DNA from 2 places in the Thioalkalivibrio sp. ALJ2 genome. Region 2 is predicted to be linked to the other one. Evidence: predicted binding sites of a transcription regulator. Region 2 holds the regulator's gene; the other holds the start of a gene.

Region 1 (3,404 bases), on a different contig from region 2:
GCGGGCCGCCCCGACATCCGCGCCGCGTACCGCCACTGCCAGCGCCGTGCGGCGGAGCACTACGAGAACTTCCCGGTCGCCTCCTGGCTGCTGCCCGCGCGCCTGCGCGGGCCGGTCGCCGCGATCTACTGCTTCGCTCGCGATGCCGACGACCTCGCCGACGAGGACCAGCGCCCGGTCGACGAGCGGCGGGCCGACCTGATCGCCATGCAGGAACGCGTGCAGATCCTCGAAGACCCGGCCGCGGAATCCGAGCCGGAATGGATCGCGCTGGCCGATGCGCGGCAGCGTTTCAGCCTGCCCGCCGCCCCGTTCGTCGATCTGGTCGACGCCTTCATCCAGGACCTGGAACAGAAGCGCTACGCGACCTTTGGCGAGGTCATGGAGTACTGCCGCCGCTCCGCCAACCCGGTCGGGCGGCTGATGCTGTACCTCGACGGCAACCCGACCGAGGAGATGATTGGCTACTCCGACGCGGTCTGCTCGGCCCTGCAACTGATCAACTTTTATCAGGATCTGCACCAGGACATCACCGAGAACAACCGGATCTACCTGCCGCAGAACGAGATGGCACAGTACGGCGTCAGCGAGGAGATGATCACGGGCGGCCAGACGACCTTTCAGTTACGCAACCTGATGCAGTTCCAGTACGCACGCGCCGATCGCCTGCTGCGCGCCGGGGCACCGCTCGGCGGCATGCTGCGCGGACGCATGGGCCTGGAGATCCGCGCAATCATCAACGGCGGCGCCCGCGTACTCTGGCGCCTGCGCCAGCAGGACGACGTCTTCGCCCGCCCGCGCCTGCGCGCCCGCGACGCCTGGATCATCCTCGCCCACAGCCTCCGCCCCCGCCGCCGCAGGCGTAACACTAGCTAGACGACCTTGGAGTAGCGGCGCTGCGCTTCGCGGTTCAGGTAGGCGTCGAAGGCCATGGCGATGTTGCGGAGCAGGAGCCGGCCGCGTGGCTGGACCTCCAGGCAGTCGCTGCCGATGGTGACGAGGCCGTCGGCCTCCATCTCGGCCAGACGGTCCAGGGCATCGCCAAAGGTCTCCCGGAAGTCGATGCCGAATGCGGCCTCGATGCCGCCGAAGTCGACCCTCGAGTGACACATCAACTCGCTGATCACGGCGCGCCGCAGGCGGTCATCCGCGCTCAGCTCCAGGCCGCGGAACACGGGCAGCCGGCCGGATGCCAGCCGTTCCTGATAGGCATCGACCTCGCGCAGATTCTGGCTGTAGCTGTCCCCGACCTTGCCAATGGCGGTCGGCCCCAGTGCCACGAGGTCGTACTCCGCGCGCGTCGAGTAGCCCTGGAAGTTTCGCTGCAGTGTGCCCGCGCGCTGGGCGATCGCGAGTTCGTCATCGGGCAGCGCAAAGTGATCCATGCCGATGTACACATACCCCGCGTCGGTCAGTCGCTGGATGGTCATCTCAAGGATCGCGAGCCGCTCCGTGGCCGGCGGGAGGTCGCCGTCGCGGATCTGGCGCTGCGTCTTGAACAGCTCCGGCAGGTGCGCGTAGTTGTACACGGCCAGCCGTTCCGGGCGCAGTTCCAGCACGCGGTCCAGTGTCGCGGAGAACGTGTCGACCGTCTGCAGGGGCAGCCCGTAGATCAGGTCCAGGTTGGTGGAGGTAAAGCCTTGCTCGCGCGCCTGGCGTACCGCCTGCTCGGTGACCTCGAACGGCTGGATGCGGTTGACGGCCTTCTGCACGGCCGGATCGACATCCTGCACCCCGACACTGATGCGGTTGAAGCCCAGCGACGCCAGGAGCGGCAGGGTGCCGGGGCGCACGGCACGCGGATCAATCTCGATCGAGAATTCCCGCTCCGGACCGGTCTCCAGCGTGAAATGCCGGCCCAGGGCCTTCATGACCCGGGTCAGGTCCTCGTCGGACAGATACGTCGGCGTCCCGCCCCCGAAGTGCAGCTGGCGTACCGGCCGATCGCGATCGAACAGCCCGCCCTGCAGGGCGATCTCCTGCTCCAGCGAGTCGAGATAGCTCGTCGCGCGCCGATAATTGCCGGTAATCACCTTGTTGCAGGCACAGTAGAAACACACCGTGTCGCAGAAGGGCACGTGGACGTAGAGCGACAACGGGCGCGCTGCACCTTCGGCATTCGTCTCCCGCGCCACCCGCGCATAGGCCTGCGCGTCAAACCCCTCATGGAACTGCGGAGCCGTTGGGTAGGACGTATAACGAGGTCCGCTCACGTCATAGCGGCGCAGCACCTCGGGATCGAATACCAGACGTTGTTCCATACGACTCTCCGCAACGGGAGGGCGGGCCCTTGCGCCACCCTGACACCCCCACCCTACGCGGCCTCCAGCCGGGTACGGTTGATGTATGTCAAACGTGGCTTCGATCAGCGTCGCCATCCGCATCCCGGCCCCGCTGTGCTAGCCTTGCCGTCCCAAGACGGAACCCCGATCCCGAGCGCGTATGTCCCCCGACGAATATTGCGAGGAGAAGGCCGCGAAGAGCGGCTCCAGCTTCTACTACGCATTCCGGTTCCTGGAGCCCGACCGGCGCCGTGCGATCACCGCGCTGTACGCGTTCTGCCGCGAGGTGGACGACATCGTCGACGAGGTCAGCGAGGAGAGCGTGGCGCGCACCAAGCTCCAGTGGTGGCGCGAGGAGATCGAGCGTCTGTTCGACCATCAGCCGCGCCACCCGATCACCCAGGCCCTGCAACCGCATCTGGCGCCGTTCGATCTCAGCCGCGAGTATTTCGACGAGATTATCGACGGCATGCAGATGGATCTCGACTACGACAGCTATCCCGACTTCACCACACTGTCGCTGTACTGCTACCGCGCGGCCAGCGTAGTCGGGATCCTGTCCGCCCATATCTTCGGCTTCTCGGACCGGCGCACGCTGAAATACGCGCATGACCTGGGGATGGCCCTGCAGCTGACCAACATCCTGCGCGACGTCCACGAAGACGCGATGCGCGGCCGGGTCTACATCCCGCTGGACGAGCTGAAAAAGCACGGCGTAAAGCCCGAGGAATTCCAGCTTAACGTTACAGACGACCGCCACCGCGCCCTGTTCGCCGAGCAGGCCGAACGGGCCCGACGCTACTACCAGCGCGCGGAGGAGCACCTGCCCGCCGAGGACCGCTACGCCCAGCGCCCGGGCCTGATCATGGCCGCGATCTATCGCACCCTGCTCGACGAGATCCAGGACGATGGCTATCGCGTGCTGGAGCACCGCGTGCGGCTGACCCCGATCCGCAAGCTGTGGATCGCCTGGCGCACTGCGCGCCGACTGAAGCGCGACTACCGCCGCGCGGGCTGACCGCGCCCGCGCCATGGCTGCCGTTCCCGCATCGCATCCGGTCGTCGTGCTCGGCGCCGGCTGGGCCGGTCTGACCGCCGCGCTGACCCTGGCCCGGGCCGGCA
Region 2 (3,404 bases):
GCGCGGCACTGGCGATGGCGATGCTGGACGAGTTGCGTGCGCGTGGCACGCGCGGGATTGTGAATACCCACCTGGCGCCCCTGAAGGACTATGCCGCCCAGCACGCGGGCATCGTGAACGCCTCGATGCAGTTCGATGCCGAGACGCTGTCCCCGACCTACCGGCTGCTGATTGGCGAGCCGGGTGTGTCCTTTGGTCTTACGATTGCCGAGAAGAACGGGCTGCCGGCCCAGCTGGTTGCCCGTGCGCGCGAGCATTTCGCCGAACTCCCCACCGCCCAGGCCGGGGGCGATGCCGGCAAGGCGTGAGCCCCGAGCGAGGCGTTACCACATGAGGTCGTCGGGGACGACGTAGTCCTTGTACGGGTCGTCGGGATCGGGCTCGGAACCGCCGCTTTCCTCGGCCGGGATAACCAGCGGCCATTCGGCATCCCGCTCGCGGATCTTGTCCGCTATATCGCGCGGGATTACGCGGAACCCCTTGCTCGGGTGCAGCTCCAGGCCGGCCAGCGCCGCGCGGCCGTCGACCAGGCGCTTGCGGGTGTCCTCGGTCACCGGCAGGTGGCGGACCTGCCCGTCGAACTGGAAGTGATAGTCGATCGCGGCGTCGCCAGTGGGGATCGGGGCCAGGTGCTGGTTCACCAGCTCGCGAATCTGCGCCCGGCGCGCGCGGCGTTCGGCCTTTTCCTGCCGTTCCTGGTTCTTCTCCCGCGAGCGTTGGGCCTGCTCGGCTTGACGAGCCGCAGCGGCGCTAGCCTCGGCGTCGGCGGGCTTGCCCTTTTTCTTTTTCGGTTGTGTCTTCTGGGCCTTGTGCTTCTGGCTCTTGGCCTTGCGCACCTGTTTTTCGTCCACCAGCCCGGCCTTCAGGAGCTGATTGCGCAGATCGTCCGACATGCCGCTTGCCTGTAGAAAATGTGTCGGGAGGATAGCCCGAACCTCTGCTATGTGCAGCCGACGTGTGTAAGTTCGGGTAATCCGTCCAGGATCTCGGTCATGGGAAGGGTGGGAAACAGCAGGTGTAAACGCCGCGCAAGATCGGGGGTCGCAGCGGGATTGCCCAGCGCCTGCGTGCGCTGACACAGTCGCATCGCAGCCGTGCGCTCGCAAGCCAGCTCCAGCCCTTTCACGGCGTCGTACAGGGCTTGGCGTTGTCGCTCATCGGGGCTGTTGGGCTTGAGACGGCGGCGCAGGGCGCGCACGCGCGAGGTGGTTTGCTCGCGCCAGCGCGCGGCGGCCTGCATCAGCGCCTGCCAGTCGTGTGTGTGTACTCGCCGTGGGTACCACAGGGCGAACAGGGCGAGGATGGCATCGACCTCATGGGCGTCCTGCCAGTTCAGCAGGCGTTTCCGTGCGGGGGCGCAGGCCCATATCCGCAGGGCGAAATCCCAGAAGCAGTCGAAGTCGTGTGGCCGGGCGGCCTCAGGCACTACTGGCGGCGGGCGTAAAGGTCACGCCGGCGGTGCTGCGCAGGGTCGTCGGCTCGAGGATCTCGAGATCCCGGGTGTGCAGGTTGATTACCCCCTGGTTGCGCAGCTGTGTGAACAGGCGGCTGATGGTCTCCTGAGTCAGCCCCAGGTGGTTCGCGATGTCGGCGCGCGACATCGGGAGGTAGAAGCGCTCGGTGGACAGGCCCCGTGCACGATGCCGCTCCGACAGGGTGACGAGGAATGTGGCCAGGCGCTGCTCCGCCGTGCGCTGCCCGAGCAGGGCATGCAGGCTTTCGTCCTGAGCCAGCCCCTGGCTCATCACGTTCATCATGTGCTGGCGGAATGTCGGAAGCCTGCCGGCGAGGTCGTCCACATGGGTGTACGGGACTGCGCAGACACTGGTGGATTCGAGGGCGACCGCGCTGACCGGATGTTTTCTGGAGTGGATCGCATCCAGCCCCAGCAGATCGCCTGCGAGGGCGAAGCCGGTGATTTGCTCGGTACCGTCGTCGCCGATCAGAACGGTCTTCAACGCCCCGGTGCGTACGGCAAACAGGGTGTCGAAGCGCTCGCCCATGCCGAACAGCAAGGCCCCCTTTTCGATCGGACGGCGTTGCTGCACGATCTCGTCGAGTTGCCAGAGTTCGTTTTGTGGCAGCCCCATCGGCAGACAGAGCTGGCGCAGGGTGCAGTGTTCGCAGGCTTGGGTCGGGCGCAGTGTCATGTGCTCAGGTTAGCGGTTTTGCCATCGGTGAGGGAAGGTGTGTGAGGCCCCCGTGAGGGAAGGTGTGTGAGGCCCCCGTATAGAGGTTGCCCGTATGAGGAATTCCGGTATTGTGAGTGTGGAACCTTTTGGAGTGGCAGGGATCAGCCAATTCAGAGGCTTGCGGCGGAGCGAGTGCGATATCTAGACTCTGTTTAATATAGCAGGCGATTCGCATGGGAAGGGACGCAATGATCGAACGGATGCTGAACGAATACATGCACCACGGCACGCTGATCCTGCGCGAGCCGGACGGGAGCGAGCGCCGTTTCGGGCAGGGGGCACCCGAGATCACGCTGCAGGTCCATGATCGGGCGGCCCTCAAGCGCATCGCGCGAGATCCCGGGTTTCAGCTGGGCGAAACCTATATGGACGGGCTCTGGTCGCCGGGTCCCGAGGGCATCCGGGTGTTTCTGGATGTGGCCATGCGCAACTTCGCGCCCAGATTCCAGCGTCGTGTGCACCCGCTGGTGTGCATGTTTCGCGCGGTCCTCGAGCAGGGCAACCGTATCGCGCGCAGCTACCAGAACATCTCCCATCATTACGACGTGGACGAGTGGCTGTTCCGCCGTTTTCTCGACGAAGGCATGTTCTACAGCTGTGCCTATTTCGAGCGCCCGGACATGACCCTGGAGGAGGCCCAGCAGGCCAAGTGCGCGATGCTGCGCAAGAAGCTGGTGCTGGAGCCCGGTCAGCGGGTGCTGGATATCGGCTGCGGCTGGGGTGGGCTGGCCTTTCACCTGGCCGAGAACGCCGATGTCCAGGTGGACGGAATCACCCTGTCCCGGGAGCAGCTGCGAGTGGCCCAGGCCGAGGCGAAGCGCCGCGGGCTGGACGATCGCGTGCGCTTTTTCTATCAGGACTACCGCGAACACGACGACCAGTACGACCGGATCGTCAGTGTCGGCATGTTTGAGCATGTCGGCGTGCCCAATTACGGCACGTTCTTCCAGCGGGTGAACGACCTGCTCAAGGACGATGGCGTGGCCGTCCTGCACACGATTGGCCGCCAGGGGCCTCCGGGGACCACCAACCCCTGGCTGAGCAAGTACATCTTCCCTGGCGGTTATACCCCGGCACTGTCCGAGGTGATGGAGGCGTTGGAGCCGACCCCGCTGCATACCACCGATATCGAGTTCTGGCGGCTGCACTATGCGGAGACGCTCGCCGAGTGGTATCGGCGGTTCCAGAACATCCGTGCCGAGGCAGTGGGCC

What was found. Region 2 encodes FNR, which switches genes on or off when oxygen is low (the NO sensors DNR and NnrR bind a similar motif). Its sites were predicted from a motif close to TTGATNTANATCAA; they were not measured.
Region 1: a site for FNR is predicted at 2,340-2,353, ahead of hemN (oxygen-independent coproporphyrinogen III oxidase). Genes of this name have one in related genera too.

What each region holds. Positions count from the first base shown of each region.
Region 1 covers NZ_KB899561.1:26,425-29,828, reverse strand. The annotation lists gene hpnC (squalene synthase HpnC) at 1-876, shown strand, start outside; gene hemN (oxygen-independent coproporphyrinogen III oxidase) at 873-2,261, opposite strand; gene hpnD (presqualene diphosphate synthase HpnD) at 2,443-3,300, shown strand; gene hpnE (hydroxysqualene dehydroxylase HpnE) at 3,314-3,404, shown strand, end outside.
Region 2 covers NZ_KB899554.1:1,035,316-1,038,719, forward strand. The annotation lists gene F468_RS0104890 (DNA mismatch repair protein MutS) at 1-308, shown strand, start outside; gene F468_RS0104895 (DUF2058 domain-containing protein) at 324-893, opposite strand; gene F468_RS0104900 (TIGR02444 family protein) at 941-1,426, opposite strand; gene fnr (fumarate/nitrate reduction transcriptional regulator Fnr) at 1,419-2,150, opposite strand; gene F468_RS0104910 (cyclopropane-fatty-acyl-phospholipid synthase family protein) at 2,381-3,404, shown strand, end outside.